Regions from separate parts of the Streptomyces sp. T028 genome, predicted to be linked through region 1. Evidence: riboswitches for the same ligand, from Rfam matches in the RefSeq annotation. Region 1 holds a riboswitch; the other holds the start of a gene.

Region 1 (15,836 bases):
GGCCGGGGTGGGCACGGTGGTGTCCGCGATCCACGGCCGTTCCGGCGACGCCCGCGAGTGGATGCGCAATCTGCGCGCCCGCGCCTCCGACGGCGTCATTCTGGTCACCTCGGCCCTGGAACCCACGCTGCACGAGCAGTTGCGCGTCCTGGGCGTCCCGCTGGTGGTCGTCGACCCGATGGGCTCCCCCGCCCTGGACACCCCTGCGATCGGCGCCGCCAACTGGTCCGGCGGCCTCGCCGCCACCCAGCACCTGCTCGCCCTCGGCCACCGCCGTATCGGCCTGATCGCGGGCCCGCCCCGGCTGCTGTGCTCCCGCGCCCGCCACGACGGCTACCGCGCCGCCCTGGAAGCGGCCGGCCTCGCCGTCGACGAGACCCTCGTCGTCCCCGGCGACTTCCACCCCGAGTCGGGCTTCACCGGCTGCGCGGCCCTCCTCGACCTCCCCGAACCACCGACCGCGCTCTTCGCGGCCAGCGACCAGATGGCGCTCGGCGCGATCGAGGCCCTACGCCGGCGCGGGCTGCGCGTCCCGGAGGACATGAGCGTGGTCGGTTTCGACGACCTTCCGGAAGTCCGCTGGTCGGCACCGCCGCTGACCACCGTCCGCCAACCCCTCGCCGACATGGGCAAACTGGCCGCCCGCACGGTCCTGCGCCTGGCCCGCGGCGAGCACCCCGACTCACCGCGGGTGGAACTGGGCACCGAGCTGGTGGTCCGATCGAGCACCGCACCACCCCGAGGCGCTAGCTGAGCGCCTCGCGGATCGCGGTGTACGCGGGCTTCGGCGCGAGCTGCTCGTCCCAGGGCAGGGCCGCTCCCTGACCGGGGAAGAACGCGGGAATCCACGAGTACTTGTCGGTGTAGTCCCACACGGTGATCCCCACGCACCGCCGCACCGCGAGGCAGGCCTCGGTCAGATCGCCGTACCACTCGGCCTGCTGGGCCAGCTTCTCCCCGGTCGCGGGCAACAGCATCCGTACGTCGACCTCGGTGAGCGCGGTGTCGAGACGGAGGCGGGCGAAGCGGCGGAGGTTGTCCTCCAGGGTGGTCGGATAGCCGTACTGCAGGGCGAGATGGGCCTGCAGGCCGATGCCGTGCAGCGGGACGCCCTGTGCCTTCAGCTCCCTGGCCAAGCGGTAGTAGGCGTCGCTCTTCGGGCCGACGGCCTCGATGTTGTAGTCGTTGAGGTACAGCTTGGCCTTCGGGTCGGCCTGGTGGGCCCAGCGCAGGGCGTCGGCGATGTAACCGGGGCCGAGGGTCTTGTAGAAGACCGTCTCGCGGTAGGTGCCGTCCTCGTTGAACGCCTCGTTGACGACGTCCCAGGCATAGACCTTGCCCCGGTAGTGGCGCACCTCGGTCTGGATGTGGTTCTTCAGGACCGCGCGCAGTTCGTCGGCCGTCCACTGCGTGCCCGTGAGCCAGCCGGGCAACTGGCTGTGCCAGACGAGGGTGTGGGCGCGCACCTTCTGGTGGTTGGCCCGTGCGAGGTTCACGATCTCGTCGCCCTTGGTCCAGTCGAAGATGCCCTGCTGCGGCTCGGTGGCGTACCACTTCATGCCGTTGCCGGGGGTGATCATGTCGAACTCGCTGCCGAGGATCTCCGTGTAGGCGGTGTCGGTGAGTTCGGGGTTGTCGGTGGCGCTGCCGAAGTAGCGGCCGTGGCGCTCGGCCAGGTCCGCGAGGGTGGTCCGGGGTTTCTCGTGGGCCTGGGCGGCGGGCCCCGCGGCGATCCCGGCGGCGACCAGGACGGCGGAGAGTGCTCCGGCGAGTCTCAGCCGGGTGCGGGAGGTGCTGGACATGGTGCGACTCCTCACGGTCGGTGGGGCGTGGGCAGGCGCGGTCAGGGCCGGGCGCGGGTCATCCCTTCGTGGCGCCGGCGGCGAGACCGCCGACGAGCTGACGCTCGGCGACGGAGTAGAAGGCCAGGGCGGGAACCATGGCGAGGACGAGATAGGCGAAGATCCGGGCGTACTCGGAGGAGTACTGGCCCTGGAACTGCTGCACGCCGATCGGCAGCGTCCACCAGGTGGGCTCGTTGAAGACCAGGAGCGGCAGGAAGAAGTTGTTCCAGCTGGCGACGACGGCGAGCACGGAGACCGTGCCGAGCGCGGGCCGGGCCATGGGCAGCAGGATCCGCCAGAAGAAGCCGAGCGGCCCGCATCCGTCGAGGGTCGCGGCCTCCTCCAGCTCGGCCGGGATCTCACGGAAGAAACCGCGCAGGATGACGATCGTCATCGGCAGCCCGAAGGCCGCCTGCGGCAGGATCACCCCGAGCGGGTTGTCCAGCAGATCCATCGAGCGCAGCAGCAGGAACAGCGGCAGGACCGCCACCGCGAAGGGGAACATCAGCCCCATCGTGAACAGGGTGAACAGCAGCTCACGGCCCCGGAAGGCGAACCGGGCGAAGGAGAACGCGGCGAGCGCGGACACCGCGACCACCACCACCGTCGTACCGACCGCGATCACCGTGCTGGAGCCGAGCAGCTGCCAGAAGGAGCGTGCGCCGAGGATGTCGGTGTAGTTGGACGTGACCCACGGGTCGGGCAGCCCGAAGGGGTTGCGGGAGAGCTGGTCGGTCGACTTGAAGCCGGACAGCACGGCGTACAGCAGCGGTACGGCCATCACCGCGCCGACGACCACCAGCACGGCGTGCACGGGAAGGGTCCGGCCTGTCCTGCGGGCGCTCACGAGCCGCCTCCTCGCATGGTCGTGGTGGCGCCCTCCAGATCGCGGCGGAGCACGAACCGCTGGTAGGCGAGGGCGAAGACGAGACTGATGCCGAACATGACCACGCTGATCGCGCTGGCGTAGCCGACCTGGTAGCGCTTGAAGCCGTACTGGAACATGGTCACGGCCATCGTCTCGGAGTGGTGGTCGGGACCGCCCGCGGTGACGATCCACACGAGGTCGAAGAGCTGGATGGCCCCGATCACCGACAGGAACACGCTGATCCGCAGGGTCGGTGCGAGCAGCGGCAGCGTGACGTTGCGGAACCGCTGCCAGGGCCCGGCCCCGTCGATGAGCGCGGCCTCGGTCAGCTCGGCGGGGATGGACTGCAGTCCGGCCAGGTAGAGCATCATGTGGAAGCCGAAGTACTTCCAGGTCATGACGAGGAAGAGGGTGGCCATGACGGTGGACGGGTCGGCGAACCACTGCCCGCCGAGCCCGTCGAGGCCCACGGCGCCCAGCAGATGGTCGGCGAGCCCGTCGTCGGGGGCGAAGATCATGCTGAACAGCACGCCGGTGATCGCCTCGGAGAGGATGTACGGCGCGAAGAACAGCATCCGGTAGACCGCCCGGCCGCGGATCCTCTGGTTGAGCGCGACCGCGAGGGCGAGCGCGAAGGGCAGCTGGAGCAGCAGGGAGAGCCCGACCAGGACGAGACAGCGCCACAGGTCGCCGAGGAACACCGGGTCCTGGAAGAGCCGGGTGAAGTTGTCGCCGCCGACGAAGTCCTCGGGCATCCCGAAGCCGCCCCAGCGGAAGAACGCGGCGTACAGAGCGAACAGCATCGGCAGCAGCACGAGCGTGCCGAACAGCACCAGGGCGGGCACCTGGAAGCCGACGGCGGTGAGCCAGTGCAGCATTCGGCGTCGGGTCCGGCCGGCGGCCGCGGGGAGGGGCGGCGGCCGGCCGGTGTCCGGGGCGCTGCGCTTGTCCGGGAGATAGGTCGAGGCCATCCGGCTACTGCTCTTCCTTCGCGACCTTGGTGATCGACTCGGTGACCTGCTGGGGTGACTTGGATCCGGCGATGAGTCCGGCGACGCTGTCGTTGACCTCCTGGCCGACGGCGGGCGCGTACGCCTGGTCGAGATAGAGCTGGAAGCCGGTGGCGGCCTTCAACTGGGCCTGTACGGCGGACAGGTTGGGGTCGGTGAGGGCGCTCTCGGCGGCGGGTACGACGGGCAGCACGCCCGTCTTCTTGACCAGCTCGGTGTCGGTGGTGGCCGAGGCGAAGAACTTCAGGAAGTCGACGGCCGCCTGCGGGGCGCCCTTGCGCAGCGCGTGCCCGCCGCCTCCGCCGAACACCTCGGTGATCGCGCCCTGCCCGCCCTCCACCGCCGGGAACGGGAAGAACCCGAGGTCGGCCCCGAGCCCCTTGCCGGCGTCGGCCTCGACCACCGGCGCCCACTGGCCCATCAGCTCCATGGCCGCCTTGCCGTTGCCCATGGTCGCGGCCTGGCCGGTGGGCGTGCTGTAGGCCGCGCCGAGGAAGCCCTTCTGGAACGGCTGGAGGTCGACGAGCTCCTGGAGGTGCTGACCGGCCTGCACGAACCCGTCCCCGGTGAAGTCCTTGTCGTCGTTCGCCTTCCGCAGCGCGTCGATCCCTGCGGTGCGCATGGCGAGATAGGCCCAGTAGTACATGCCCGGCCACTTCTCCTTGCCGGCCAGGGCGAGCGGGGTGATCCCGGCGGACTTCAGCTTCTTCACGGCGTCCAGGAAGCCGGACCAGGTGGTGGGGGGAGCGCTGAGGCCGGCCTTCTCGAAGAGCGCCTTGTTGTACCAGAAGCCGATCATGCCGATGTCGAACGGGATGCCGTAGACCTTGTCGTCGAACAGGTACGGCTCCCGGGCGACGGAGAGCAGCCCGTCCCCCCACCCCTTGCTCCTGTCGGTCAGGTCCTCGACGAGCCCGGCGTCGATCTGCTGCTTCAGGACACCGCCGCCCCAGGTGTGGAAGATGTCGGGCAGCTTCCCGGAGGCGGTCAGCGCGGTCATCTTCGACTTGTAGGGGTCGTTCTCCAGCTGGACGATCTTGATCTTGACCTTGGGGTTCTGGGCCTCGAACTGCTTGGCGAGGCCGGCCCAGACGCCCTTGGTGGGCTGGGTGGTGGAGATGTTCCACCACTCGATCGTGGTCGTCCCCGACGACCCTCCGTCCGAGTCGCCGCCGCAGCCGCTCAGTGCCGTCATGCTCGCCCCGGCCGCGGCGGAGGCCGCCAGGAAGCCGCGGCGGGACAGTGCCGGGTCGCCCATCATGCGCTCCTTGGTAGATCGAAAGTTTCGAACCATATCCAGAAAGCTTCGCTGCTGCCGCACCCTAGAGACACCCTCCGAGGGGTGGCAAGCCCTTGAACACAGGGAATCCGAGCGCTTGTTCAAGAGAGTGACCCGCGCGGCCCAACCGAAGGCGTCGAAACATTCGACTCCATGAGCGAACATTACGAAGCGTCCTGACGACGGTGCGCGATGACCGGAAACCGCCCCGGGCGCCCGCGCCGCACGTCCACCCGGCGAGCAGTCTTAACGGAAGCTTGACGCCGTCCGCCCCATGATCCGCGGGCCTGTACGTCACTCTCCGCTTACCCTGATTCCGCCGTCCGCGTGATGGCCGAAACCGCACGCCGGAGCCGCACCCAGGAGCACGCCGATGGCCACGACCGAGCACCCTCCCCCCAGTCGCCTGCGCGCCTGGATGCTGGAGGGCCTGTCCGACATGGGCAAGGGTCAGGGCCGAGAGGCTCCCCCGGCCGCCGAGGCGGAGGCCGAGCCCGAGCACAAGGGCCAGCGCTGGTACCGGGTGATGTGCCTGACCGGTGTGGACTACTTCTCCACCCTCGGTTACCAGCCGGGCATCGCGGCCCTCGCGGCCGGTCTGTTGTCACCCATCGCGACCATCGTCCTGGTGATCGTCACCCTGGCCGGCGCCCTGCCGGTCTACCGGCGGGTGGCCGAGGAGAGCCCGCACGGCGAGGGCTCGATCGCGATGCTGGAACGGCTGCTGTCCTTCTGGCAGGGCAAGCTGTTCGTGCTGACCCTGCTGGGCTTCGCCGCCACCGACTTCCTCATCACCATCACCCTGTCGGCCGCCGACGCCTCCACCCACCTGGTGGAGAACCCCCACCTGGCCGACGCACTGCACGACAAGCAGCTGATCATCACCCTCGCGCTGGTGGCCCTGCTCGGCGCGGTGTTCCTCAAGGGCTTCCTGGAGGCCATCGGCGTCGCGGTCGCCCTGGTGGTGGCCTACCTCGGCCTGAACGCGGTCGTGGTGGCGGTCGGCCTGTGGCACGTGTTCACCGAGGGCCATGTGGTCACCGACTGGACGAGCGCCCTGACCGCCGAGCACGGCAACGTCTTCGCGATGATCGGCGTGTCCCTGCTGGTCTTCCCCAAGCTGGCGCTGGGCCTGTCCGGCTTCGAGACCGGCGTCGCGGTCATGCCGCACGTCCAGGGCGACCCCCAGGACACCGAGGAGAGCCCGAAGGGCCGCATCCGGGACACCAAGAAGCTGCTCACCACCGCCGCGCTGATCATGAGCGTCTTCCTGATCGCCACCAGCTTCATCACCACCTGGCTGATCCCGGAGAAGGATTTCGAGTCCGGCGGCCAGGCCAACGGGCGCGCCCTCGCCTATCTGGCCCACGAGTACCTGGGCAACGCCTTCGGCACGGTCTACGACATCTCGACCATCGCGATCCTCTGGTTCGCCGGCGCCTCCGCCATGGCCGGGCTGCTCAACCTGATGCCCCGCTACCTCCCCCGCTACGGCATGGCCCCGCACTGGGCCCGCGCGGTGCGCCCGATGGTCATCGTCTTCACCCTCGTCGCCTTCCTGGTCACCTGGATCTTCGACGCCGACGTCGACGCCCAGGGCGGCGCCTACGCCACCGGCGTCCTGGTGCTGATGTCCTCGGCCGCCATCGCCGTGACCATCGCCGCCCGCCGCGCCGGGCAGCGGGGCTGGACCATCGGCTTCGCGACCGTCTCGGCGGTCCTGCTCTACGTCACCGGCGCCAACGTCGTCGAACGCCCCGACGGCGTCAAGATCGGCGCCTGCTTCATCGCCGGCATCATCCTCGTCTCCCTCCTCTCCCGGCTGGCCCGCGCCTTCGAGCTCCGCGTGACGAGCGTGACCCTGGACGACATGGCGGAACGTTTCATCCGGGACATGGCCAGCCGCAAGATACGGTTCATCGCCAACGAGCCCGACCAGCGCGACAAGGCCGAGTACCGCGACAAGATCGAACAGATCCGCGAGGACCACGACCTCCCCGGCGAGGACTTCGTCTTCGTCGAGGTGACCGTCCTGGACCCCTCCGAGTTCGAGGCGGGTCTGACGGTCCGCGGCGAGGTCCTGCACAACCGCTACCGCGTCCTGACCCTGGAGTCCTCCTCCATCCCGAACGCCCTGGCCGCGCTGCTGCTGTACACCCGCGACAGCACCGGCTGCACGCCGCACATCTACTTCGAGTGGACCGAGGGCAACCCGTTCGCCAACTTCCTGCGCTTCTTCCTCTTCGGCCAGGGCGAGGTCGCCCCGGTCACCCGCGAGGTGCTGCGCGAGGCCGAACCGGACCGGGCACGCCGGCCGCGGGTCCACACCGGCTGAGGGCGTCCACCGGCTGAGGGCGTCCACCGGCTGAGGGCGTCCACCGGCTGAGGGCCCGAGGGCGGCGGCCTCGCTTCCGGCCCTATCGTGACCCGCATGCAGAGCTACACAATCGGCCAGGCGGCACGGCTGCTCGGCGTGAGCCCCGACACCGCGCGCCGCTGGGCGGACGCGGGCCGGGTGGCGACCCATCGGGACGAGGCCGGACGGCGTCTCATCGACGGCAAGGACCTCGCCGCGTTCTCGGTCGCCCTCGCCCGCACCGACAACGCCGAAGAGGACGCCCCCTACACCTCGGCCCGCAACGCCTTCCCCGGCATCGTCACCGCGATCAAGCTCGGCGATGTCGCCGCCCAGGTGGAGATCCAGGCCGGCCCGCACCGCCTGGTCTCCCTGCTGACCCGGGAGGCCGTCGAGGAGCTGGGCCTGGAGGTCGGCATGGAGGCCACCGCCCGCGTGAAGTCGACGAACGTGCACATCGACCGCGTCTGAGCAGCGGCGGCCCGCCCCCGGAACGGGTGGGTCCGCCATCGCCGTACGAACGCACATGCACACCCATCACCCACATCACCCCGGATTATGCGACCCCCAGAAGACACATGCCTTGCATATGCGGCATCATCATGATGTTGGGCCGTTCGAGGGATCGCCAATACCGAGGAGTGCACCGAGATGACCCGTACCGAGCGCCGTACCCGCCGCGCCGTGCAGGTGACCGGCGCGGGAGTCGCCGCGCTGCTGGCCCTGAGCGCCTGCTCCTCCGACGACTCCGGCGACACGTCGGCCAAGTCCGGCTCTTCCTCGGCCTCCCCGAAGCTCTCCGGCACGGTCACCGTCTTCGCGGCCGCCTCGCTGAAGGAGAGCTTCACGACGCTGGGCGAGGAGTTCGAGAAGGCGCACCCGGGCACGAAGGTCACCTTCAACTTCGGCGGCAGCGACACCCTCGCCGCGAGCATCACGGGCGGCGCCCCGGCCGATGTGTTCGCCTCCGCGAGCCCCAAGACCATGGCGATCGTGACCGACGCGAAGGACAACGCCACCGAGCCGGTCACCTTCGTGCGCAACCAGCTGGAGATCGCGACCCTGCCGGGCAACCCCGACAAGGTCTCCTCCCTAAAGGACCTGACCAAGTCGGGCCTGAAGGTGGTGCTGTGCGACAAGGAGGTGCCGTGCGGCGCCGCCGCACAGAAGGCGCTGGAGGCGAGCGGCCTCAAGCTCACGCCCGTGTCCTACGAGCAGGACGTCAAGGCCGCGCTGACCAAGGTCGAACTGAAGGAGGCGGACGCGGCTGTGGTCTACAAGACCGATGTGCACGCCGCGGGTGACAAGGTGGAGGGCGTGGAGTTCCCCGAGTCCGCCGACGCCATCAACGACTACCCGATCGCCCTGCTGAAGGACGCCCCCAACGCCGAGGCCGCCAAGGCATTCATCGCCCTGGTCCGATCCGCCGACGGGCAGAAGGTGCTGACCGAGGCCGGGTTCCTGCAGCCGTGACCCCATCCGTGCAGCAGGCCGCCGCGGACGCCCTGGAGGGCGGCCCGCGGCGCGCCCGCGTCCGTACGGGCGTCCCGCTCGCCCTGCTCCTGCCCGCCCTGCTCGGACTCGCCTTCCTGCTCCTCCCGCTGGTCGCGCTCCTCGTCCGGGCGCCCTGGCACACCCTGCCCGAACAGCTGACCAGCGCCGAGGTCTGGCAGGCCCTGCGGCTGTCGCTGGTGTGCGCCACGGCGGCCACCGCGGCGAGCCTGGTGATCGGGGTACCGCTGGCCTGGCTGCTGGCCCGCACGGACTTCCCCGGCCGTGGCCTGGTGCGGGCCCTGGTGACGCTGCCGCTGGTGCTGCCGCCGGTGGTGGGCGGTGTGGCGCTGCTGCTGGCCCTCGGCCGCAACGGCGTCGTCGGCCAGTGGCTGGACTCCTGGTTCGGCATCACGCTCCCGTTCACCACGGCCGGGGTGGTCGTCGCCGAGACGTTCGTGGCGATGCCGTTCCTCGTCATCAGCGTCGAGGGCACGCTCCGCGCGGCCGACCCGCGCTACGAGGAGGCGGCCACCACCCTCGGCGCCTCCCGCTTCACCGCCTTCCGCCGGGTCACGCTTCCCCTGATCGCGCCGGGCATCGCCGCGGGCGCCGTGCTGGCCTGGGCGCGCGCCCTCGGCGAGTTCGGGGCGACGATCACCTTCGCGGGCAACTTCCCGGGCCGTACCCAGACCATGCCGCTCGCCGTCTATCTCGCCCTGCAGAGCGACCCGGAGGCGGCCATCGCCCTCAGTCTCGTGCTCCTGGCCGTCTCGATCGCCGTCCTCGCCGGACTGCGCGACCGCTGGATGACCGCGTCATGACGACCCCACGCAAGGACATCCCCCGTACCGACACACCGCGCGAGGACACGCTCGTGCCGGAGACCGCGCCCGGCGAGGGCCTCGACGCCCGCCTCGTCGTCGACCGCGGCTCCTTCCGCCTCGACGTCGCCCTGACCGCCGCCCCCGGCGACGTCGTGGCCGTGCTCGGACCCAACGGCTCCGGCAAGACCACCGCCCTGCGCGCCCTCGCCGGTCTCGTCCCGCTCACCGGCGGGCACCTCCGCCTGGACGGTACGGCCCTGGAGCGCACACCGCCGGAGGCCCGCCCGGTCGGTGTGGTCTTCCAGGACTATCTGCTGTTCCCGCACCTCACCGCCCTGGACAACGTCGCGTTCGGCCCGCGCTGCCACGGCGCCACCAAGGCCGAGGCGCGCGCCCAGGCCGCCGAATGGCTGGACCGCATGGGCCTGACCGCACACGCCGGTGCCAAACCCCGCCGGCTCTCCGGCGGTCAGGCCCAGCGCGTAGCCCTGGCCCGCGCTCTCGCCACCCACCCCCGGTTGCTGCTCCTGGACGAGCCGCTCGCCGCCCTGGACGCCCGCACCCGGCTGGAGGTGCGGGCCCAGCTCCGCCGCCATCTCGCCGACTTCGAGGCGGTCGCCGTCCTCGTCACCCACGACCCGCTGGACGCCATGGTCCTCGCGGACCGCCTGGTCGTTGTCGAGGAGGGCCTGGTCGTGCAGGAGGGCACCCCGGCCGACATCGCCCGCCGCCCCCGCACGGACTACATCGCCCAGCTGGTCGGCCTGAACCTCTACCGCGGCCGCGCCGACGGCCACGCCGTACGCCTCGACACCGGCCCGGCCATCACCACCACGGAAGTCCTCTCCGGCCCGGTGTTCGTCGCGTTCCCGCCGAACGCGGTCACCCTCCACCGCGACCGTCCCACCGGCTCCAGCGCCCGCAACCTCTGGCGCTGCGAGGTCGCGGGACTGGAGACCCACGGCGACCAGATCCGCGCCGCCCTCACCGGCGAACTGCCCCTCGCCGCCGACCTCACCACGGTCGCCGCGGCCGAGCTGGATCTGCACCCGGGCGCAGCGGTCTGGGCGACAGTCAAGGCGGCACAGACCCATGCATACCCGGCATGAGCCGCTACCCGGCATGAGGCGTGCGGAGCCCTACGGTTGGTGCCCATGACCCTGAGCATCCGCAACCAGCTCCCCGGCACCGTCACCGCCGTCCACACCGGCGAGGTCATGGCCACCGTCGAACTCCGCCTCGACGGCGGACAGGACCTCACGGCGGCCATCACCCTGGAGGCCGCGCGGGACCTCGCCCTCGCCCCGGGCACCGCCGTCCGGGCCCTGGTGAAGTCGACGGAGGTCTCTCTGGCCACCAACCGCGTCGAGGGCCTCTCGATCCGCAACCAGCTCCCCGGCACCATCACCGGCCTCATGACCGGCACGGTCATGGCCGTCGTGACGGTCTCCGTGCCGGACGGCGAACTCACCGCGGCGATCACCAAGGACGCGGCCACCGACCTCGGACTCTTCGTCGGCTCCGACATCGTCGCCCTGATCAAGGCGACCGAGGTGTCCCTGGCGACGGCCTGAGCACGAGCAAGGGCCCGTCCGCACCCGGACGGGCCCTTCCAGAGCCTGATTTCCCGCTCAGTCCTCGTACGCGTCCAGCGGCGGGCACGAGCAGACCAGGTTCCGGTCGCCGAAGGCCTGGTCGATCCGGCGGACCGGCGGCCAGTACTTGTCGGCGGCAAGGACCCCGGCCGGGAAGACGGCCTCCTCACGGGTGTACGCGTGCTCCCACTCCCCGCCGAGCGCGGCCGCGGTGTGCGGTGCGTGGCGCAGCGGGTTGTCCTCCGCCGGCCACTCCCCCGCGCCCACCTTCTCGATCTCCGCCCGGATGGCGATCATCGCTTCGCAGAAACGGTCCAGCTCGATGATGTCCTCGGACTCGGTCGGCTCGATCATCAGCGTCCCCGCCACCGGGAACGACATGGTCGGCGCGTGGAACCCGTAGTCGATCAGCCGCTTCGCCACGTCGTCCACGCTCACCCCGGTCGCCTTGGTCAGCGGCCGCAGGTCGATGATGCACTCGTGCGCGACCAGCCCGCCCGGGCCGGTGTAGAGCACCGGGTAGTGCGGCTCGAGGCGCTTGGCGATGTAGTTGGCGCTGAGCACCGCCACCTGGGTGGCCCGCTTGAGCCCCTCCCCGCCCATGAGCCGTACGTACGCCCAGGAGATCGGCAGGATCCCCGCGGAACCCCAGGGCGCGGCCGAGACCGGCCCCACACCCGTCTCGGGCCCGGCGGCGGGCTGCATCGGGTGGTTCGGCAGATACGGCGCGAGGTGCGAGCGTACGGCCACGGGGCCGACGCCCGGACCGCCGCCGCCGTGCGGGATGCAGAACGTCTTGTGCAGGTTCAGGTGCGAGACGTCACCGCCGAAGTGGCCCGGCTTGGCCAGCCCGACGAGCGCGTTGAGGTTGGCGCCATCGACGTAGACCTGTCCGCCCGCCTCGTGGACCTGGGCGCAGATGTCGGCGACGTGCGCCTCGAACACACCGTGCGTCGACGGGTACGTGATCATCAGCACCGCCAGCTCGTCGCGGTACCGCTCGGTCTTCGCCCGCAGGTCCTCGACGTCGATCTCGCCGTCCTCGGCGGTCTTCACGACGACGACCTTCATACCGGCCATCACGGCGCTCGCCGCGTTGGTGCCGTGCGCCGAGGACGGGATCAGACAGACGGTCCGCTGCTCGTCCCCGTGGGCCCGGTGATAGCCGCGCACGGCCAGCAGCCCCGCCAGCTCGCCCTGCGACCCGGCGTTGGGCTGCAGCGACACCTTGTCGTACCCGGTGACCTCGGCGAGCCGGTCCTCCAGCTCACGGATGAGCGTGAGGTAGCCCTCCGCCTGTTCGGCGGGCGCGAAGGGGTGCAGCTGCCCGAACTCGGGCCAGGTGACCGGCTCCATCTCGGTCGTCGCGTTGAGCTTCATGGTGCAGGAGCCCAGCGGGATCATGCCTCGGTCGAGCGCGTAGTCCCGGTCGGCGAGCCGGCGCAGATAGCGCAGCATCGCGGTCTCGGAACGGTGCTGGTGGAACACCGGGTGGGTGAGGATCGCGTCGGAGCGCAGCAGCCCCTCGGGCAGCGCGTCCCCGGCGGCCGCGTCGAGCGCCTCGACGTCTCCCTCCACCCCGAACGCGGCCCACACGGCGGCCAACTGGGCCCGCGCCGTGGTCTCGTCGCACGCGATCGAGACGTGGTCGGCGTCGACGAGGCGCAGGTTGACCCCGCGCTGCCGCGCGGCGGCGACGACCTCGCCGGCCTTGCCCTGCACCCGCACGGTCAGGGTGTCGAAGTAGGAGCCGTGCACGACCTCGACCCCGCCGGCCGCGAGTCCGGCGGCGAGGATCGTGGCGTACCGGTGGGTGCGCCCGGCGATCGCCCGCAGCCCGTCGGGGCCGTGGTAGACGGCGTACATCCCGGCCATCACCGCAAGCAGCACCTGAGCCGTGCAGATGTTGCTGGTGGCCTTCTCCCGGCGGATGTGCTGCTCACGCGTCTGCAGCGCGAGCCGGTACGCCTTGTGCCCGTCCGCGTCCACGGACACCCCGACGAGGCGTCCGGGCAGGCTGCGCGCGAACTTCTCGTGCACCGCCATGTAGCCGGCGTGCGGTCCGCCGAAGCCCATCGGCACACCGAAGCGCTGCGTCGTCCCGACCGCGATGTCCGCACCCAGCTCACCGGGCGACTTCAGCAGCGTCAGCGCGAGCAGATCGGCGGCGACGGTGACGAGCGCGCCGAGCCCGTGCGCCTGGTCGATCACGGCCTTGATGTCGCGTACGGCACCGGAGGCGCCCGGGTACTGCAGCAGCACGCCGTTGATCTCACGCTCGGCGATGCCGGCCGGGATGCCCTCGCTGAGATCGGCGACCACGACCTCCACACCCGTCGGCTCGGCCCGGGTCTCGATGACGGCGATCGTCTGCGGCAGCACGTCCGCGTCGATCAGGAAGAGGCCCTTCTTGTTCTTCCCCATGCGCCGGGACAATGCCATCGCCTCGGCGGCGGCCGTTCCCTCGTCGAGCAGCGAGGCACCGGAGGTGGGCAGCCCCGTGAGGTCGGCGACCATGGTCTGGAAGTTCAGCAGCGCCTCGAGACGGCCCTGCGAGATCTCCGGCTGGTAGGGCGTGTAGGCCGTGTACCAGGCCGGGTTCTCCATGACGTTGCGCAGGATCACCGGCGGCGTGAAGGTGCCGTAATAGCCGAGTCCGATCATGGAGTCGAGGACCTGGTTGCGCTTGGCCAGCGAGCGCAGCTCCGCCAGGACCTCGGCCTCGGTGCGCGCGTCCGGCAGGTCCAGCGCGTCGGTGTTCTTGATCACGTCCGGGACCGCGGCGGCGGTCAGCTCGTCGAGCGAGCCGTAGCCGACGTGCGCGAGCATCTTGGCCCGCGCCTCCTGGCCGGGCCCGATGTGACGCTGCTCGAAGGGAATACCCCGTTCGAGCTCGGAGAGCGGAATGCGATCGGCGGTCATTTCTGAGGCCTCCTGGTCTGACACGACCTTCGAGGGGCACCACGGCGCGGGTCCCCGGACGGCCTCCCCCTCTGTCATCTCAACCTGAGAGCTTCACCGGCCGCCACCGGGGCAGCCGGCTTTCACCGTCGGTGAGAGCGGAGGCCGTCGACGCCGTCGACATCCGCCCTGCTTTCCAGAGTGACCTCGCCCGCGCGGTACGTGTGCCTGAGAGATTCCGGGGAGGAGTTGCTCCTTCGGCGCCTCCGGCGATCTCCGGAGGACTCTCCCGCACGGGGTCAGCAGCCGTTGTCAGACTACCAGCGAGGTCCAGTAGACCTCCTCGAGTGGCCGCTCGTCCCAATGTGTTCTTTTGTAGTGCTTACGGATGAGTTGCGACCAAGTGGAGGGCCCGTGCAGACCGACATCGATCCGCGCAACCTGATCGGCCGCAAGGCGTTCGACCGCAACGGCACCAAGATCGGCACCGTCGACGAGGTGTATCTCGACGACGCGACCGGCGTGCCCGAATGGGCAGCCATACGCACCGGCCTGTTCTCCCGGGACGCCTTCGTCCCCCTGGAGCCGAGCGAACTCGTCGGAGGCACCCTGCACGTCCCCTTCGACCGGGCGCTGATCAAGGACGCCCCCGACTTCGGCGTGGGCCGGCATCTCTCCCCGGAACAGGAACTCCAGCTCTACCACCACTACGGCCTCGACGTCGCCGCTCCTCCTCCCCTCCCGGACCATGACTTCGGCCGACTGGCGGGCACCGACGAGGGCTGACCTCCCGACCCCGCCCCCTCACCGAACACCCCTCATCAAACACCACCACCATCCGTGACGACCGGACCCGCCTCCTTCACCCTCTGTAACGAATGACGGTCATCCGGTGTTCCCGAACCCCAACGCCGGAACCGGGTCCACGGGGCCCCGGTCCCCGTCGCCTCCGTCCGCGTCGCTCCCGTCCAGTCCTGCGTTCCCGTCCGGTCTTCGCCGCACCAGCGGCAACGGATCCGCCGTCGCCAGGTCCGGATCGTCCACCCGGAAGGTCCGTACGCGCCCCGGCTCCGACTCCGGTGTCTCGAACCGCACGGTGACCCGGCCCAGCCCACTCCCTTGGACCCAGCCGTGCCCCAGCTCGGCATGGACCACGTCGTACCCCGGACGCCACCGGTGCTCGGCCGGCACCGGCTCCTGCCTCGCGGGCTCCTCCGGATCCTCCTCCTCGGCCCCTTCGCCCCGCTCTTCCCCCGCCGCCTGGGCGAACAGGTCCTCCTGGGTGAAGTCCGCCAGACCGCTGACGCCGACGCCGAGCAGCCGCACCCCGCCGGTGGTGTCGACGGAGTCCAGCAGCCGCCCGGCGGCCTCCCGCACCACGGCGGGATCGTCCGTGGGCCCGCGCAGGGTCTCCGACCGGGTGAGCGTGGAGAAGTCGTACCGTCGCACCTTCAGCACGATCGTCCGCCCGGAAAGACCCGACCCCCGCAGCCTGCGGACACAGCGCTCCGCCAGCCGCTTCACCTCCAGCTCCACGCGCAGCCGGTCATGGATGTCCACGTCGTAGGTGTCTTCGACCGACACCGACTTTGTCTCCCGCTCCGCGACGACGGGCCGGTCGTCGCGGGCCAGTGCCATCGCGTACAGCCCATGCCCGTGCGCCTT
Region 2 (15,836 bases), on a different contig from region 1:
GGGACGCCGGAGGCGGACAGGGCCTCGATGTCCCGGTAGATCGTGCGCACCGACACTTCGAGGCGTTCGGCGAGTTCGGGCGCGGGGACGCGGCCACGGGTCTGCAGGAGCAGCAGGATCGACAGGAGACGGTCGGACTTCACCGCACCAGGATCCTTCACCGCAACGCGATCACAAATGTTGACGGAAGCTGTCAGGTTATGGGTACAGCATCCGGTCCGTAACCCCGTTACCCCGTTCCTCCGATGGAAGGCCCACGACTGTGAGCACCCTTGACCCCCGCCCCGTCTACACCCGCGCGACCGAGCAGGCCGCCGCGCTCATCCGGACCGTACGGCCCGAGCAGCTCGACGGTCCGACCCCCTGCGCCGAGTTCGACGTACGGACGCTGCTGAGCCACATCGTGGGCGGCACCCGACGGGTCGCGATCGTCGGCGAGGGCGGCGACGGGCTCGCCGAGCCTTCGTTCATCGACGGCGTCGCGGACGACGGCTGGGCGGAGGCCTACGACGAGGTCAGGACCCGGGTCCTCAAGGCCTGGGAGAGCGACGACCGGTTGGCGACGCCGGTCCGGGCGCCGTGGGGCGAGGTCCCGGGCCACGCGGCCCTCTCCGGTTACGTCATGGAGATCGTGACCCACACCTGGGATCTCTCCGAGTCCCTCGGCCGCCCCCTCGCACTCGACCCCGCGCTGGCGGAGTTCGCCCTCGCGGCCGGGCACCGCAACCTGCCGGAGCCGGACCGCGACGCGCCCATCCCCTTCGGCTCGGCCCGCCCGGCCCCCGAGGGAGCCGGCCCCTACGAGCAGCTGGCGGCCTGGCTGGGCCGGGAACCGCTCGCCTGAACGCTCCGCTGAGAGTGCCGGGTTGTGTTGTTGATCGTCTGCGGCGCCGTCGTGGCTGGTCGCTCCCCCACTCTCGGCTGCGCTCGAGCGGGGGGACCCCCATCGCGGCGGAGCCGCATATCGATTCAGCCCCGCGCCCCTTTGAGGCGCTGCCATGACCGTCGGCCGGATGCGGAAGCTGTCAGCCGAGCCGGGCGCGGGCCAGTTGGCGGGACTGGGCCACCAGGCGGTCGGTGCTGTCCCAGACCTCCGCGTCCTCCTCCAGGAAGCCGCCCGCGAGGTTGCGGGTGGTGATGGAGACGCGCAGCGGGCCGGGAGCCGGGCGGCAGCGGATGTGGACGGTGAGCTCGACCGTGGGGACCCAGCCGCGCAGGCCGATCTCGAAGGCGGTCGGGGGAAGGGCGTCGACGGCGAGAAGAAGGGAGAGGGGGTCGGGGTCACGGCCGTCCTTCAGGCCGAACCAGGCCCGCATCTCGCCCTTTCCGGAGGGCGCGCCCAGGGCCCAGCCCAGGGTGGAGGGGTCGAGCTTGAGCATCAGGCGGTCGGCGATCGCGGAGCCGCCGTCGACGGGGGTCGGGCTGTCCTCGGGGCCGAAGCACTGGTCGACCGGCGGGAACGCGGGCGGCTTCGCCGTCGTACGGACGTCGTCCGGGAGGGAGTCCAGGTCGCCGTAGGAGGCGAGGACGCGGATCCGCTCGATCTCGTTGCCCGCCTCGTCGTACTGCAGCAGCGAGGCCTGGCCGGTCGACAGGGTGCGGCCGGTGCGGACCACGTCCGTGCGGACGACCGCCGGGCCCGGCTGGGAGGCGGTGAGATAGTGGGCCGAGATCGTGAACGGGTCGCGGTGCGGAAGGGCGTCCGCGAGGGCGCGGCCGAGGACGGCGAGCAGATAGCCGCCGTTGACGGCACCCATGATCGTCCAGCCGGCGGAGAGGTCGATGTCGTAGACGCCCGGGGCGCGCCGGGTGAGCGCGGTGTCGCGGTCGAACTCGCTGTCGAACTCGCCGTCGCCGATGGTGGCCCGCTCGGCCGCCGCGGTAGCTGCTTCTGGCATGACTGAACCGTACAACAGGTAATTACTAAGCAGTAGCTTTTTGGAAGGTGAGGCACGGGCAATTTCCGCGTGTGCTGATGCCGGCGCTCACCCAGGGGACGGCGGTGGCACTGGTCTTCGTCTATGCGAAAAGGCGGTCGCCGGGTACTCAGCCGGGGCGCACTGCGCGCTGAAGCCGGCCGTCGCCCACCCCGACCGCTACCGGGCGGAGCTCTCCGGCCGGCCGATCGACGGCTACGAGGCGGCGCTGGCGCTGCAGAAGGAGGCGAAGGCACCGACGGCCGTGCATGTGGTGTACATCCCGAAGAGCGCGGGCGGGCACACCATGGCGCTGTGGCCGGCGCAGGTGGTGCCCGCGTTCCGCTGGCTGAGCACGCAGCTCGACCAGCACCGGATCACCGCCCGGCAGGCCACAGGGACTACTCCTCCCGTACCGTCGACCGCCGGTTCCACGCGCGAGGCGCTCGCCAGTGGTACCGCATCGCGAGCAGCCTCAGGACGAAAGCGGTAGCCGCCGCGAAACCGCTGGCCAGCGGGGTGAGGACGTCGTAGCGGATGCAGACCGCCACCAGGGTGGCGCCGACGATCGCCGGGACCGCGTACAGGTCGCGGTCCCAGCGCAGCAGCGACGGCACCTCGTTGGCCAGCACGTCCCGCAGCACACCCCCGCCGACGGCCGTGGTGAGGCCGAGGGTGACGGACGCCGTCAGGCCGAGGCCGTAGTCATACGCTTTCGTCGTGCCCGCGACGCAGAACAGGCCAAGGCCCGCCGCGTCGAACACGTTCACGGCTGACTGGATCCGCTCCACCTGCGGGTGGAGGAAGATCACCAGCAGGGCGGCGACCAGCGGGGTGAGGAAGTACCCCAGGTCCGTGAAGGCGGCCGGCGGCACCGCGCCGATGATCACGTCCCGGATCAGCCCTCCGCCCAGCGCGGTGGCCTCGGCGAGCACGGCGATGCCGAACACGTCGAAGTTCTTGCGGACGGCGAGCAGCGCGCCCGAGATGGCGAACACGAAGATGCCGACCAGATCGAGCGTGTGCTGGACGGAGGGACTGAAGATCTGCTGGAGCACCCTTACATTGTCACCCAAATGGCGGCGTGCACCTTACAAAGCCAGGCCGATCTGCGTCACAGGGCGGGTTTCCCTGTGGTGAACAACCAGGTCTGGAAGAGATCGTCGAGCTGCTGCCCGGAGACCTTCTCGGCGAGGCGGACGAAGTCGTCGGTGTCCGCGTTGCCGCAGCGGTGCCGTTTCGTCCAGGCCGGGAGCAGCTTGAAGAACGCCGTGTCGCCGATCCGCTCGCGCAGGACCTGGAGGGTCATCGCGCCGCGCTGGTAGACGGCCGAGGCGAACATCGTGTCGCGCTGCGGGTCGCCGACGGTGATCCGCCAGAAGGCGGACTCGGCGGGGCGGGCGTTGTAACCGGCGAGGAAGGAGTCGTGCGCCGAGCGCGTGCCCTGGTGCTCGGCCCACAGCCACTGGGAGTAGGTGGCGAAGCCCTCGTTCAGCCAGATGTCCTTCCAGTGCGCGACCGACACCGAGTCGCCGAACCACTGATGGGCCAGCTCGTGCACGATCGTGGACTCGCTGCGCACCGCCGAGTACACCGGCTTGGACTGCACCTCCAGCGAGAACCCGGCCTGCGGCATGTCGTCCACGATCGCGCCGGTCTCCTCGAACGATGGCGACGTAGATCGGGGTGCCGCCGGGGGTGGTCCCGGTCCGCACGTCGAACTTCCCGATCGTGGCGGTCGCGAGATACGTCGCCATCGGCTTCGTCTCGCGCCAGTGGGTGTACGTCGAGGCGCCCTTGTCGTACGTCGAGACCAGCCGGCCGTTGGAGACGGCGGTCAGCCCCTTCGGGGTCCTGATCCGGATGTCGTAGGCGGCCTTGTCGGAGGGGTGGTCGCTGGACGGGAACCAGGTGGAGGCGGCGTTGGGCTCGCAGGCGACGAACACGCCGTCGTCGGTCTTCATCCACCCGTAGTCGGAGCCGAACACGATGGGGCCGCCGAGGGGTTCGGGTATGCCGCCGTAGGTGACGGAGACCTCGAAGGTGCTCCCCTTGCGCAGCGTTCCGCGCGGGGTGATCCGGATCTCGTCGCCGTCGCGGGTGAACTGAGCGCGTCTGCCGTTCACCTCGACCTTGGTGACCTCCAGCTTCTGCAGGTCCAGGTCGAAGGACGAGAGGTTCTGCGTGGCGCGGGCGGTGATCGTCGTACGGCCGTCGAGGCGGTCGGTGTCGGGGTCGTAGGCGAGGGCGAGGTCGATGGGGGTCCCCCGGCTCGAACGAAGTTGAGAGCTGGGGGAGGCGGGCGTCGAAGCCGCCGTTGCCGAGCTGCGGGAAGTAGCTGTCACCGATGCCGTCGGCGCCGGGGGTGGGGGCGGAGGACGCGGCGATGACGAGAAAAGAGGCCGCCGCGGTCGCGAGGGCCCCTAAACGTGCCGAACGGGAGAGTGCCATGAGTCGTCCCTTCGAGCGTGTGCCGACAAGTCGGACACGGACGACTCTGACCTCTCCCGTTCAGGCATGTGCATGACTTTGTCAACTCGTCATGCGCTACTTGTCGGTTGACTCCTGGCTCTCGGTCTTGGTGACCACAGGGGCCTCGGTGGTCTCGGGGGCTTCGGTGGTCTCGGGGGCCTCGGGGGCATGCGCCACGGCCTCCGGCACCAGCTCCGCCGCCTCCTTCGCGGCCGTCAGCAGGACGGTGTCCTGCGGGGCCTGGTCCGCGAAGTCCTCCGGGTGGTGGCAGGCGACCTGCTGACCGGGGCGCAGCTCCAGGAGCGGCGGCTCGGTCGTCTTGCAGATCTCCGTCGCCTTCCAGCACCGGGTGTGGAAGCGGCAGCCGCTCGGCGGCGAGATCGGCGAGGGCACATCGCCCTTGAGCAGGATCCGCTCGCTCTTGGCGTTCTTGCGCCTCGGGTCCGGGATCGGCACCGCCGACATCAGCGCCTTGGTGTACGGGTGCATCGGCGACTTGTAGAGCAGGTCGCGGTCGGCCAGCTCCACGATCTTGCCGAGGTACATCACCGCGATCCGGTCCGAGACGTGCCGGACGACCGAGAGGTCGTGCGCGATGATCACGTACGTCAGGCCCAGCTCCTGCTGGAGGTCGTCGAGCAGGTTGACGACCTGGGCCTGGATCGACACGTCCAGCGCGGAGACCGGCTCGTCGGCCACGACCAGTTTCGGGTTCAGCGCGAGCGCGCGGGCGATGCCGATGCGCTGGCGCTGGCCGCCGGAGAACTCGTGCGGATAGCGGTTGTAGTGCTCGGGGTTGAGACCCACGACCGACAGCAGCCGCTGCACTTCCTTCTTGATGCCGCCCTCGGGCGTCACGCCCTGGAGCTTGAAGGGAGCGCCGATGATCGTGCCGATGGTGTGGCGCGGGTTCAGCGAGGAGTACGGGTCCTGGAAGATCATCTGCACGTCGCGGCGCAGCGGGCGCATCCCGCCCACGCCGAGGTGCGTGATGTCCTTGCCCTCGAACTCGACCTTGCCGCCCGTCGGTTCGAGGAGCCGGGTGATCAGCCGGCCCATCGTCGACTTGCCGCAGCCGGACTCGCCGACCACGCCGAGCGTTTCGCCGGAGCGGACCTCGAAGTCCAGACCGTCGACCGCGTGCACCGCCCCGACCTGCCGCTGGAGCAGGCCCTTCCTGATCGGGAAGTGCTTCTGCAGCCCGCTGACCTTGAGCAGCACCTCACCGTCGGTACGACGGGTCTCGCCGGCCTGCGCGGGAATCGTCACCGCTTTCTCGTCACTCACAGCTTCGGCGCAATCTCTTCGGTCCAGATACGCTCCCGCTGCTCCGGCTCAAGGTGGCAGGCCGCCCAGTGCCGGCTGCCGACCTCGGCGAGCTCGGGCCGGACGGTGCGGGTGACGTTGTCCTTCGGGAGGTCCGCGTACGGGCAGCGCGGGTTGAAGGCGCAGCCGGACGGGACGTTGATCAGGGAGGGCGGGGAGCCCTTGACCGGGATCAGGCGCTCCTGCTGGTCGCGGTCCAGCCGCGGCATCGAGCCGAGCAGGCCCCAGGTGTAGGGGTGGCGGGGCTCGTAGAACACCTTCTCGGCCGGGCCGCGCTCGACACAGCGGCCGCCGTACATCACCAGGATGTCGTCGGCGAGTTCGGCGACGACGCCCAGGTCGTGGGTGATGACGATGACCGCGGAGCCGAACTCCTTCTGCAGATCCCGGATGAGGTCCAGGATCTGCGCCTGGACGGTCACGTCCAGGGCGGTCGTCGGCTCGTCCGCGATGAGCAGCTCGGGGTTGTTGACCAGCGACATCGCGATCATCGCGCGCTGGCGCATACCGCCGGAGAACTCGTGCGGATAGTTGTCGACGCGCTTGTCGGGCTGCGGGATGCCGACCCGGTCGAGCATCTCGACCGCGCGCCTGCGCGCGGTCTTCTTGTCGACGTCGTGGTGGATCCGGTACGCCTCCACGATCTGCTGGCCGATCGTGTAGTACGGGTGCAGCGCCGACAGCGGGTCCTGGAAGATCATCGCCATCTCGCGGCCGCGCAGCCTGCGGACGTAGTCCGGGTCGGCGCCGAGCAGCTCGGTGCCGTTCAGCCAGATCTCACCGGAGATCTGCGCCTTGCGCTTGCCGTACTGGCCGGCGGTGTGCAGGCCCATGATGCCGAGCGAGGTCACCGACTTGCCGGAACCGGACTCGCCGACGATCCCGAGGGTCTTGCCCTTCTCCAGCTGGAAGCTGAGCCCGTCGACGGACTTGACCAGGCCGTCGTCGGTGGGGAAGTGCACCTTCAGGTCGCGTACTTCGAGGAAGGCGGAGGGGGCCGGCGAGGCGGGGGTGGGCTCGCCCACGGCCGCTCCGGTCTTGCTGAGGTCGGTCATGCGAGCCTCACTCGGGGGTCGATCACGGCGTAAAGGATGTCCACCACGAGGTTGGCGACGAGCACCGCGAGGGAGGTGATCAGGGTGACGCCGAGGATGATCGGCAGGTCCTGGGTCTTGATGGCGTTGAGGACCGCCTGGCCGAGACCGGGCAGGTTGAACGCCGTCTCGGTCAGGATCGCGCCGCCGATGAGGGCGCCGAGGTCCATGCCGAGCATGGTGAGGATGGGCGTCATCGTGGAGCGCATGGCGTGCTTGCCGATGACGGTCTGCTCCTTGAGGCCCTTGGCCCGGGCGGTGCGGATGTAGTCCTCGCCGAGGATCTCCAGCATGGTGGCGCGGGTGATCCGGGCGTACATCGCGGCGTAGAGGAAGGCAAGGGTGACCCACGGCAGGATCATGCCGCCGAACCAGCCGGAGAAGCTGTCCTCCAGGGGCACGTACTGACCGTCGAACAGATCCAGTCCGTAGACGAAGATCGACAGGGCGATCATGCCGGTGAAGTAGATCGGCAGGGAGACGCCGGAGAGCGCGATGACCATCGCGCTGCGGTCCCACAGGCTGCCCCGCTTGAGAGCGGAGAGCACACCCGCCGCGACACCGAGGACCAGCCACAGCACGGCGGCACCGAGCGCGAGCCCCAGGGTGACCGGGAAGCGGTCGGTGAGCACCGGCCAGATGGCCTGCTCGCTGCGGAAGGAGTAGCCGAAGCACGGGGCGGAGCAGTGGACCGTGTCCCCGCCGCCCGTGTAGGTGCGGCCGGCGAAGATGCCCTTGAAGAACTCCCAGACCTGGACGTAGATCGGGTCGGCCAGACCCAGCTTCTCCCGCACGCCCTCGACGGCGGCAGGGTCGGCCTGCTTGCCCACGAAGCTCAGCGCGATGTCGACGCCCGCCCACTTGGGGATCAGGAAGAAGATGCCGAAGACCACCATGACGATGACCACGAGCATCACTGCGGCGGCGAACAACCGCCTGATGAGGTAAGCGAGCACAGCTCTCGGCCCGCCGCGGACCGCGGGCCACCGGAGTCCCCCACTGCCTCAAAGGCGTGGGAGGTACCCCCACGGTGGCCCGCGGTCACGCCGCGCCGGCCTTCACCTGCCTTTCGTGCCGTTCGGCGGGTGTGCCGGTCTACTTCTTCGGGTTCTTCAGGGCGAGGTTCACGAAGTCGTACGTGCCGTTCGTGCCCGCGCTGGTGTAGACGTTCGCCAGGTTGTCCGAGCGCCAGTTGATCGTCTTCTCGAAGGTGAAGGGCAGGTAGTACGCGCCCTCCATCACCTTGTGGTTGATCTCCGTGGCGATCTTGGTCTTGCCGGCGTCGTCCAGGGTGGTGACGTACGAGTCGAACAGACCGTCGATGGTCTTGTCCTTGATGAGGGCGTAGTTGTTGTTACCGCTCTCGGCGATGTACTTGCTGTCCCACAGCGGCAGACCGAAGCCCTGGACCGACGCGAAGTCGGCGCCCCAGCCCATGATGATGATGCCGTAGCCCTTCTTCTTCACGTTGGCGGGGCTACCGATGATGCCGGAGGTCTGCGAGCCGTCGTACTGGTCGATCTCGGCGGTGATGCCGATCTTCTTCAGCGACGCCTGCAGGGACTGGGCGGTGGCCACCTCGGCCGGCTTGTTGTTGCGGACGGCGATGGTGGTCTTGAAGCCGTTCGGCTGACCGCAGGCCTTCAGGGCCTCCTTGGCCTTGGCCTCGTCACCGCTCTTGCCGGCACCGGCGATCGCGTACGGGTCGTACTTCTGGCCCTCGCCACCCGGGAGGAACGGCGGCAGCATGTTGGTGCCGATGTCACCGCCGGCCACCGGGCCACCGCGCGCGGTCTGCAGCGACACGTGGTCGGCGCCGTAGATCACGGCCTTGCGGCACTCGATGTTGTCGAACGGCGCCACGCTCTGCGGGAAGACCGCGTAGCGGATGTAACCCGTGGTCGGGTTGTCCAGGTTGGCCTTGTGCTCCTTCAGGGCGGTGGTGCGGCCCTGCGGGGACATGCCGGTCTGGTTGATGTCCAGGTCCAGGTCACCGTTGATCAGACGCTGGTCGAGCTGGTTGGCGTCCGAGAAGAACTGGATGGTGATCTTGTCCGGGTAGGCCTTGCGGATCGGGTCCGAGTCCTGCTTCCACTCGGTGTTGCGGACCAGGGTGAGGTCCTTGCCCGGGTTGTAGGACTCGAACTTGTACGGACCCGAGGAGAACGGGTGCAGGGTGTACTTGGCCTTGGTGTCCTTGTCCTGACGGACCGGGGAGGCCGAGACCAGGGACAGGATGTCCTCGAAGTCCGAGTTGGCCTGCGGCAGGTGGAAGACGATGGTCTTGTCGTCGGGCGTGTCGATCGCCTTCAGACCGAGCTTGTCCTTGGAGGTGTCCTTGTAGGGACCCTTGTAGGCGCCGTCGGGGTCGAGGATGTCCTTCAGGTACGTCGGGCCGCCGGACAGCACGTCCTGCGCCCACACGCGCTCGATGCCGTACTTGACGTCCTGGGAGGTGATCGGCTTGCCGTCCTCCCAGGTGATGCCGTCGCGCAGGGTGTACGTGTAGGTCTTGCCGTCGTCGGTGACCTTGGCAAGGCCGGTGGCGAGGTCCGGGGTCAGCTCCGCGCCGGCCTCACCGGCCGCCGCCTTGTTCGTGACGAGCTGGCGGCTGTAGTAGCGCGCGAAGTTCCACATGAAGCCGTAGTAACCGCGCGTGGTGTCCCAGAAGTCGGCGTCCTGAGCACCGCCGAACTTCAGCGTGCCGCCCTTCTTGGCGAGCGAGGCCTGGGCGACCTTGCCGTTCGCGGCGTCGTAGCCGGCGGCGCCGGTGGCCGAACCCTTGCCGCTGTCGTTGTCACTGTCACCGCCGCCGCACGCCGCCGTGGTCAGCAGCGCGGCGACCGCGGCGGCAGCGGCAAACGCCTGCTTCCGCCGCCCTGAGGTGCGTTGGGTAGTCACGATCTCGGATCCTCCGGATTCGATGAGAGACCCCGTGTGGGTGCCACGGGACATTTGGGGTGCGGCTGTGGTGCGGGCTGTGGTGCGGCGGTTCAGTCGTGGGACCGGCCGGCGGTTCACCGGGAGGCCTTCGGGTCGAGCGCGTCCCGGACGCCGTCACCGAAGAGGTTGAACGCCAGCACGGTGATGAAGATCGCCACGCCCGGGACCACCATGTACATGGGGTCGGACTCGTAGTAGTCGATCGCGCTGGACAGCATCTGTCCCCAGGAGGCGGTGGGGGGCTTGACGCCCACGCCCAGGAAGCTGAGGGCCGCCTCGGTGAGGATGTTGGTCGGGATCATCATCGTCGTGTAGACCACGATGGGGGCGACGAGGTTGGGCAGCAGTTCCTTGAAAAGGATGTACATCCGCCCGGCGCCCAGGGAGCGGGCCGCCTCGACGTACTCGCGCTCACGCAGGGAGAGCGTCTGGCCGCGCACCACGCGTCCGATGTAGGGCCAGCCGAAGAAGCCGATGACCAGGATCATCACGAACACGCGCACGCTCGAACCGGTGAGCCCCAGCAGGTCGCTCGGCATGACGGAGACCAGCGCGATGATGAACAGCAGCTGGGGGAAGGCGAGCAGACCGTCCATCACACGGCTGATCAGGGAGTCGATCCAGCCGCCGAAGAAGCCGGCGAGGATGCCGAGGACGGTACCGAGGACCACGGCGACGACGGCGGACAGGAAGCCGACGAGGAGTGAGATCCGGGCGCCGTAGAGGATGCGGGCGAAGATGTCACGGCCGTTGACCGGCTCGACGCCCAGCAGGTGGTCGCCGCTGATCCCGCCGAGAGAGCCCGTCGGGGTGCTGAAGAGCGGGTCGATGAGGTCCTCGTGGTACTCGTTCGGGTCCTGCCCGAGCAGGTCGGTGATGACCGGGGCGAGCAGGGCGACCACGACGAGGAACAGCACCACGATGCCGCCGGTCAGGGCGAGTTTGTCCCGCTTCAGGCGTTCCCAGGCGATCCGGCCCAGGGAACGGCCCTGTACGGCCTTGGCGCCGGCGGTGGCGACCGCCGCTTCTTCAGCCGCGCTCGGGGCCGCTTCCGCGGTCGGCTCGTGCAATGGTGCCGTCATCTGGCAGGGACCCCTCTCAACCGGCGGTGACCGGCGCGCGCTTGCCGCTCGTAGCGGCGGTTTCACTCCGTCGTACACGGGGACGAAGTCCCCTGGAGCGGGAGTCTTCAACGCTTTGGCGATCTGTAGCCAGAGTTGGCGGCGAAAGGATGCGTAAACGTGATGCGACCATGGAGGTTCCGTTATCCGGACGCGGGGTAACGGGGGGCGGACGGCGACTTATACGGACACACCAGATGGAAGCGGCCTGAATCGCCGTCATCTACGCGCGAAGATCAACGGCCGTAAACCCTCAGGAGTCCACAGGGTTTACCAATTTTCAGTACCGGCCGGCCGGCGGATAGCCGTAACCGCCCGCCGGAGCCTGGGCCGGGGCGGCCGGAACGTGCGCCTCACGGTCGTAGAACGGGCGCGCGCCGGCCCGCATCCACATCACGACCGGGTCGTGCTCGTCGGTCATGGCGACCGTCGAGACCGGCAGTCCGTCCGGTACGGCGCCGATCGACTGCTGCATCATCGCCCGTACGGCGTCCACGGCCGACGGCGAAGTGTCGTACACGTCGAGGCCGATGGCCAGGTAGGGGGCGCCGAGAGCCGGCTGCACCCAGGCGCGGCGCAGCGCGCGGACCGCCGGGGTGCGGTGGGCGTTCTGCGCGAGCAGGGCGTAGAACTGCGGGATCTCGATGCCGGGTTCGGACAGCCGCAGGGGGCCGGCGGGCTGGCGGTCCAGGCCCGTCGCGATGCGGCGCAGGTCGAGCCAGGGGATGCCGACGCCGCCGCCGGGCGCGTGCGGGTTCAGCCAGAGGCCGTAGTGGTCCGGGTAGAGCGTGCGGGCCACGTCGACTCCGTCGACCACCTCGTAGCCCCGGTTCCAGCCGCTCGCGGAGAGTTCCTGGGCGGACGTGACACAGGGGGCGTAGCCGTGGCCGTCCACCTCCATGTTGCCGTACTGGGCGTCCGGGGAGCCGGCCCGGCCCTGCCACAGGAGCATCCAGACCTGGCCGGAGGCGGGGGTCGCGAGCGCGCGCAGGAGGGCCTCGTAGGCGTCGTAGCGCCCGGGCGTGACCTGGCGCAGCATGTGCTCGACCTGTCCGGCCGCGATGCCGCTGGCGCTCACCTGAACCGCCCCTTCTTTATGAGTTGCCCCGCGTATGTGAACAGCTTAAGCGCCCACTGGGTGGAAGCCGGTTGTGCGTTGGCGGGTGCGGGTGCGTGGTCGCTCTTCGCGCAGTTCCCCGCGCCCCTTCAGGTTGGCTGTTCGCCCCGGAGTTTTCAGGCGAGCCTCGTGTAGAAGGGGCGTATGCGGTCGCGCATCCATTCGGCCACCGGGTCCTGGGCCACGTCCAGGAGGATCAGGTTGACCGGCCACTTCACCGGGGTGCGGCCCATCGCTCGGCCCAGGGCGTCCAGGGGGAGTTCCCGGACGTCCTGGTCCAGGTGGGTGAGTTCCACGCCGACGAACATGACCGGTTCCGCCGTCTCGACGGCGGCCAGGCAGCGGCGGGCCGTCAGGACCACGCCCGTCGCCTCGAACTCGGCGGAGGCGGCGGCGAGGAACTCCATCGGGTCGTCCTGCCAGTCGGGCTCGAAGAGGCGGACGCGGCCGCCGCTCGCGGGGCCGTCGAGCACCGTGCGGCCGGTGCGGCACAGCTCGGCGACGGCCTGCGGGGGCAGCGGGGCGCCGACCGTGCCGTCCGGGTTGATCAGGATGCCGACCTGAGGGGGCAGCCCCCGGGCGAACTCGACCGCCGGGGCGATCGTGAACGACATGTGGGAGCCGACGGCCTGGCGGAACTGTTCCTCGGAGCTGAACACCGGCACATAGGCCTGGCCCTCCAGCTCCAGCGTGGGCAGGTCGAGGGGGCCGCTGTGCGGGCCGCCGCCGTTGGGCAGGGGCACCCAGACGAAGCTGCGCCCGAGCACCTCCACGATCCGGGCGCCGGCGCTCGGCATGCCGAGGGAGGCGGAGAGCACCTCCTCCAGTTCGTTGCCGGGCCATCCGCTGTGGGGATGGGGGTGTGCCTGCGCCGGGAAGTCCGGGGAGACCGGGAAGTCCGCCGGGGGGAAGTCCATCTGCCTACCGCCTGCTGGGAACCGCTGTTGTGGCTGAAAGGCTAGCGGGTACGAGGGGGCTTTCCGCCGTCCGTGAACGGTGGATGCACCTCATCCGGTGAACCCGATCCGGTTCAGGGTGTCCGCCGCGGCCCGGTCGAGCAGCACCGCCGAGCCGACACCGGCGGGCAGCCGGCCCTTCTCCACGGCGCGGACCAGGCGGGTGGCGGCCCTGCGGTGCCGCAGGAACGCGTACCGCGAGACGCCCCGGCCGCGCTCGCGCTGGCCCTCGATCGCGGTGTCCGCGGTGACGTCGAGGAGGAGCAGGTGCAGGGTGCCGCCGCGGCGGCGGGCCTCGCGGGCCAGCCAGTCGCGCACCCAGGTCTGCGTACCGCAGTCGTGCACGACGACGCCCTCGCCGGTGCGCAGGGCGCGGCGCAGTCCGGCGTAGTGGGCGAGGCGGACGAGGGGGCGGTAGACGGCGTACGGCAGGAAGCGGGGCGCGCGGGCGTCCCAGCGGTCGCGGGTGTCCTGGGAGTCGATCGCCGCGCCCTTCACGGCGCGCCGCATCAGCGTGGACTTGCCGCTGCCGGGCAGTCCGGTGACGACGACCAGGTCACGGGGGCCGAAGAGCAGGCCGTGCGGGCTGTGGCCGCCCCGCTCGCGCAGATCCCGGACGACGGGGACGGTCTGCGGTCCGCAGGCCGCCCGGGCCCGGACCGTGGGCTGTGCGGGCAGCGCGGGCAGCGTGAGAGCCGAGGTGGTCGCGAAGGCCGTGATCCTCGACGTGGGCCTCTTCGTGGTCCTGGCCGTTGTCCTCGCCGTGGTCCTGTCCACCGTGATCGTCCTCCCCTGGGGTTCGGGTAAGTCCCTCCTCCCCATCGAGCGTAAAGAGAAGGTAATGCGTGGTGTCTCCCCATTTCGTGCGCGTACAGACACAAGCCGGTTACAGATGCGGCCTGCCACGATCGGGCGCGGGCGTGCGATGATGTCCGCGCCAACTGCATACCGGCCGTTTGAATCCGCGCGGGAGAGTCCCCAGCAGCAGTTTTCGCCGGGGCGCCGAAGGAGCAAGTCCCTCCCTTGAATCTCTCAGGCCCCGTTACCGCGCGGGCGAGGCACATCTGAAAAGCGGGCCGCCGTCGCCGGTGGTCCCACCCAAGGTGCAAGCCGTGACCACCGTGTGGTCAGGGCGAACCTCTCAGGTTCCGATGACAGATGGGGAGGAACGGGGAGGAACGACCTCACCGTCAGGCCTTGGGAGACGACCGACCGATGAGCAGTACCGCACTCCGTCACACCGCGCTCGATGCCCTGCATCGCTCGCTCGGTGCGACCATGACCGACTTCGCCGGCTGGGACATGCCGCTGCGCTACGGCTCCGAGCGCGACGAGCACACCGCCGTGCGCGCGAGGGCCGGACTTTTCGACCTCTCCCACATGGGCGAGATCACCGTGACCGGCCCGCAGGCGGCCGACCTGCTGAACTTCGCCCTCGTCGGCGACATGGCGGCGGTCGGGGTCGGCCGCGCCCGCTACACCATGATCTGCCGGGCCGATGGCGGCATCCTCGACGACCTGATCGTCTACCGGCTCGGTGACACCGAGTACATGGTCGTCGCCAACGCCTCCAACGCGCAGGTGGTCCTCGACGCCCTGACCGAGCGCGCCGCCGGCTTCGACGCCGAGGTCCGCGACGACCGTGACGCGTACGCGCTGATCGCCGTCCAGGGCCCGGAGTCCCCCGGCATCCTGAAGTCGCTCACGGACGCCGACCTGGACGGCCTGAAGTACTACGCCGGCCTGCCCGGCACGGTCGCGGGTGTCCCGGCGCTGATCGCGCGCACCGGCTACACCGGCGAGGACGGCTTCGAGCTGTTCGTGAAGCCCGGGCACGCCGTGGAGCTGTGGCAGGCGCTGACGAAGGCGGGCGAGGGCGTCGGTCTGGTCGCGTGCGGCCTGTCGTGCCGTGACACGCTGCGCCTGGAGGCGGGCATGCCGCTGTACGGGCACGAGCTGAACACCGACCTGACTCCCTTCGACGCCGGGCTCGGCCGCGTGGTCAGGTTCGACAAGGAGGGCGACTTCGTGGGCCGCGAGGCTCTCACCGAGGCCGCCGCGCGCGCCGAGGCCAACCCGCCCCGCGTCCTTGTCGGCCTGGTCGCCGAGGGCCGCCGGATCCCGCGCGCCGGGTTCTCCGTCGTCGCGGGCGGCGAGGTGATCGGCGAGGTCACGTCCGGCGCCCCCTCCCCCACCCTGGGCAAGCCGATCGCGATGGCGTACGTCGACGCGGCCCACGCGGCCGTGGGCACACCGGGCGTCAGTGTGGACATCCGGGGCACCCACGAGCCATACCGCGTCGTGGCGCTGCCGTTCTACAAGCGCCGGAATTGAAGTTCTCTCCCGGACGAATCCGGGAGACTCTCCCTGAATCGCTCCGGGGAGTTTGACAGGTCATGCCTGTCCGACGACGACCCTTCCGGCCGCCGGAGCACGTACGGGACTCGCCCAGGGCCGGGGACTTGGTTGTCGCCCGCGACAACACACCGAGCGTGCCAGGCTCATTACGGAATGCCACCGCCGCCCGTGACCCTGGGCGCATCCCGCCTACTCACCCGCAGTTCCAGCTCCCCCACACACCAGCACTTCCCCGCGTACAGGAGAATTCAGGCCATGAGCAACCCCCAGACGATGCGTTACAGCAAGGAGCACGAGTGGCTGTCGGCCGCCGAGGACGGCGTGTCGACGGTCGGCATCACGGAGTTCGCGGCCAACGCGCTCGGCGATGTCGTCTACGCCCAGCTTCCGGAGGTCGGTGACACGGTGACCGCGGGCGACGCCTGTGGCGAGCTGGAGTCGACCAAGTCGGTCAGCGAGCTGTACGCGCCGGTCACCGGTGAGGTCACCGAGATCAACCAGGAGGTCGTGGACGACCCGGCGCTGGTCAACTC

The links. Region 1 has a riboswitch for glycine ahead of gcvP (aminomethyl-transferring glycine dehydrogenase). Riboswitches for the same ligand answer to the same signal wherever they lie in the genome.
Region 2: another riboswitch for glycine. It lies ahead of gcvT (glycine cleavage system aminomethyltransferase GcvT); the one in region 1 lies ahead of gcvP (aminomethyl-transferring glycine dehydrogenase).

The regions. Positions count from the first base shown of each region.
Region 1 is NZ_JBLRVZ010000042.1:80,484-96,319, forward strand. It holds gene ACLZN2_RS36215 (LacI family DNA-binding transcriptional regulator) at 1-754, shown strand, start outside; gene ACLZN2_RS36220 (endo-1,4-beta-xylanase) at 747-1,802, opposite strand; gene ACLZN2_RS36225 (carbohydrate ABC transporter permease) at 1,861-2,625, opposite strand; gene ACLZN2_RS36230 (carbohydrate ABC transporter permease) at 2,688-3,683, opposite strand; gene ACLZN2_RS36235 (extracellular solute-binding protein) at 3,688-4,980, opposite strand; gene ACLZN2_RS36240 (amino acid transporter) at 5,375-7,336, shown strand; gene ACLZN2_RS36245 (TOBE domain-containing protein) at 7,433-7,828, shown strand; gene modA (molybdate ABC transporter substrate-binding protein) at 8,009-8,830, shown strand; gene ACLZN2_RS36255 (ABC transporter permease) at 8,827-9,672, shown strand; gene ACLZN2_RS36260 (ABC transporter ATP-binding protein) at 9,669-10,784, shown strand; gene ACLZN2_RS36265 (TOBE domain-containing protein) at 10,830-11,249, shown strand; gene gcvP (aminomethyl-transferring glycine dehydrogenase) at 11,307-14,192, opposite strand; glycine riboswitch at 14,378-14,473, opposite strand; gene ACLZN2_RS36275 (PRC-barrel domain-containing protein) at 14,586-14,957, shown strand; gene ACLZN2_RS36280 (DNA polymerase IV) at 15,057-15,836, opposite strand, start outside.
Region 2 is NZ_JBLRVZ010000018.1:160,300-176,135, forward strand. It holds gene ACLZN2_RS18360 (helix-turn-helix transcriptional regulator) at 1-143, opposite strand, end outside; gene ACLZN2_RS18365 (TIGR03086 family metal-binding protein) at 263-844, shown strand; gene ACLZN2_RS18370 (thioesterase family protein) at 1,026-1,898, opposite strand; partial or broken gene ACLZN2_RS18375 (esterase) at 2,032-2,409, shown strand; gene ACLZN2_RS18380 (trimeric intracellular cation channel family protein) at 2,318-2,974, opposite strand; partial or broken gene ACLZN2_RS18385 (M1 family metallopeptidase) at 3,031-4,367, opposite strand; gene ACLZN2_RS18390 (ABC transporter ATP-binding protein) at 4,464-5,675, opposite strand; gene ACLZN2_RS18395 (ABC transporter ATP-binding protein) at 5,672-6,769, opposite strand; gene ACLZN2_RS18400 (ABC transporter permease) at 6,766-7,764, opposite strand; gene ACLZN2_RS18405 (ABC transporter substrate-binding protein) at 7,904-9,709, opposite strand; gene ACLZN2_RS18410 (ABC transporter permease) at 9,826-10,833, opposite strand; gene ACLZN2_RS18415 (enhanced serine sensitivity protein SseB C-terminal domain-containing protein) at 11,153-11,950, opposite strand; gene ACLZN2_RS18420 (enhanced serine sensitivity protein SseB) at 12,106-12,906, opposite strand; gene ACLZN2_RS18425 (AAA family ATPase) at 12,997-13,767, opposite strand; glycine riboswitch at 13,903-14,003, shown strand; gene gcvT (glycine cleavage system aminomethyltransferase GcvT) at 14,161-15,279, shown strand; gene gcvH (glycine cleavage system protein GcvH) at 15,559-15,836, shown strand, end outside.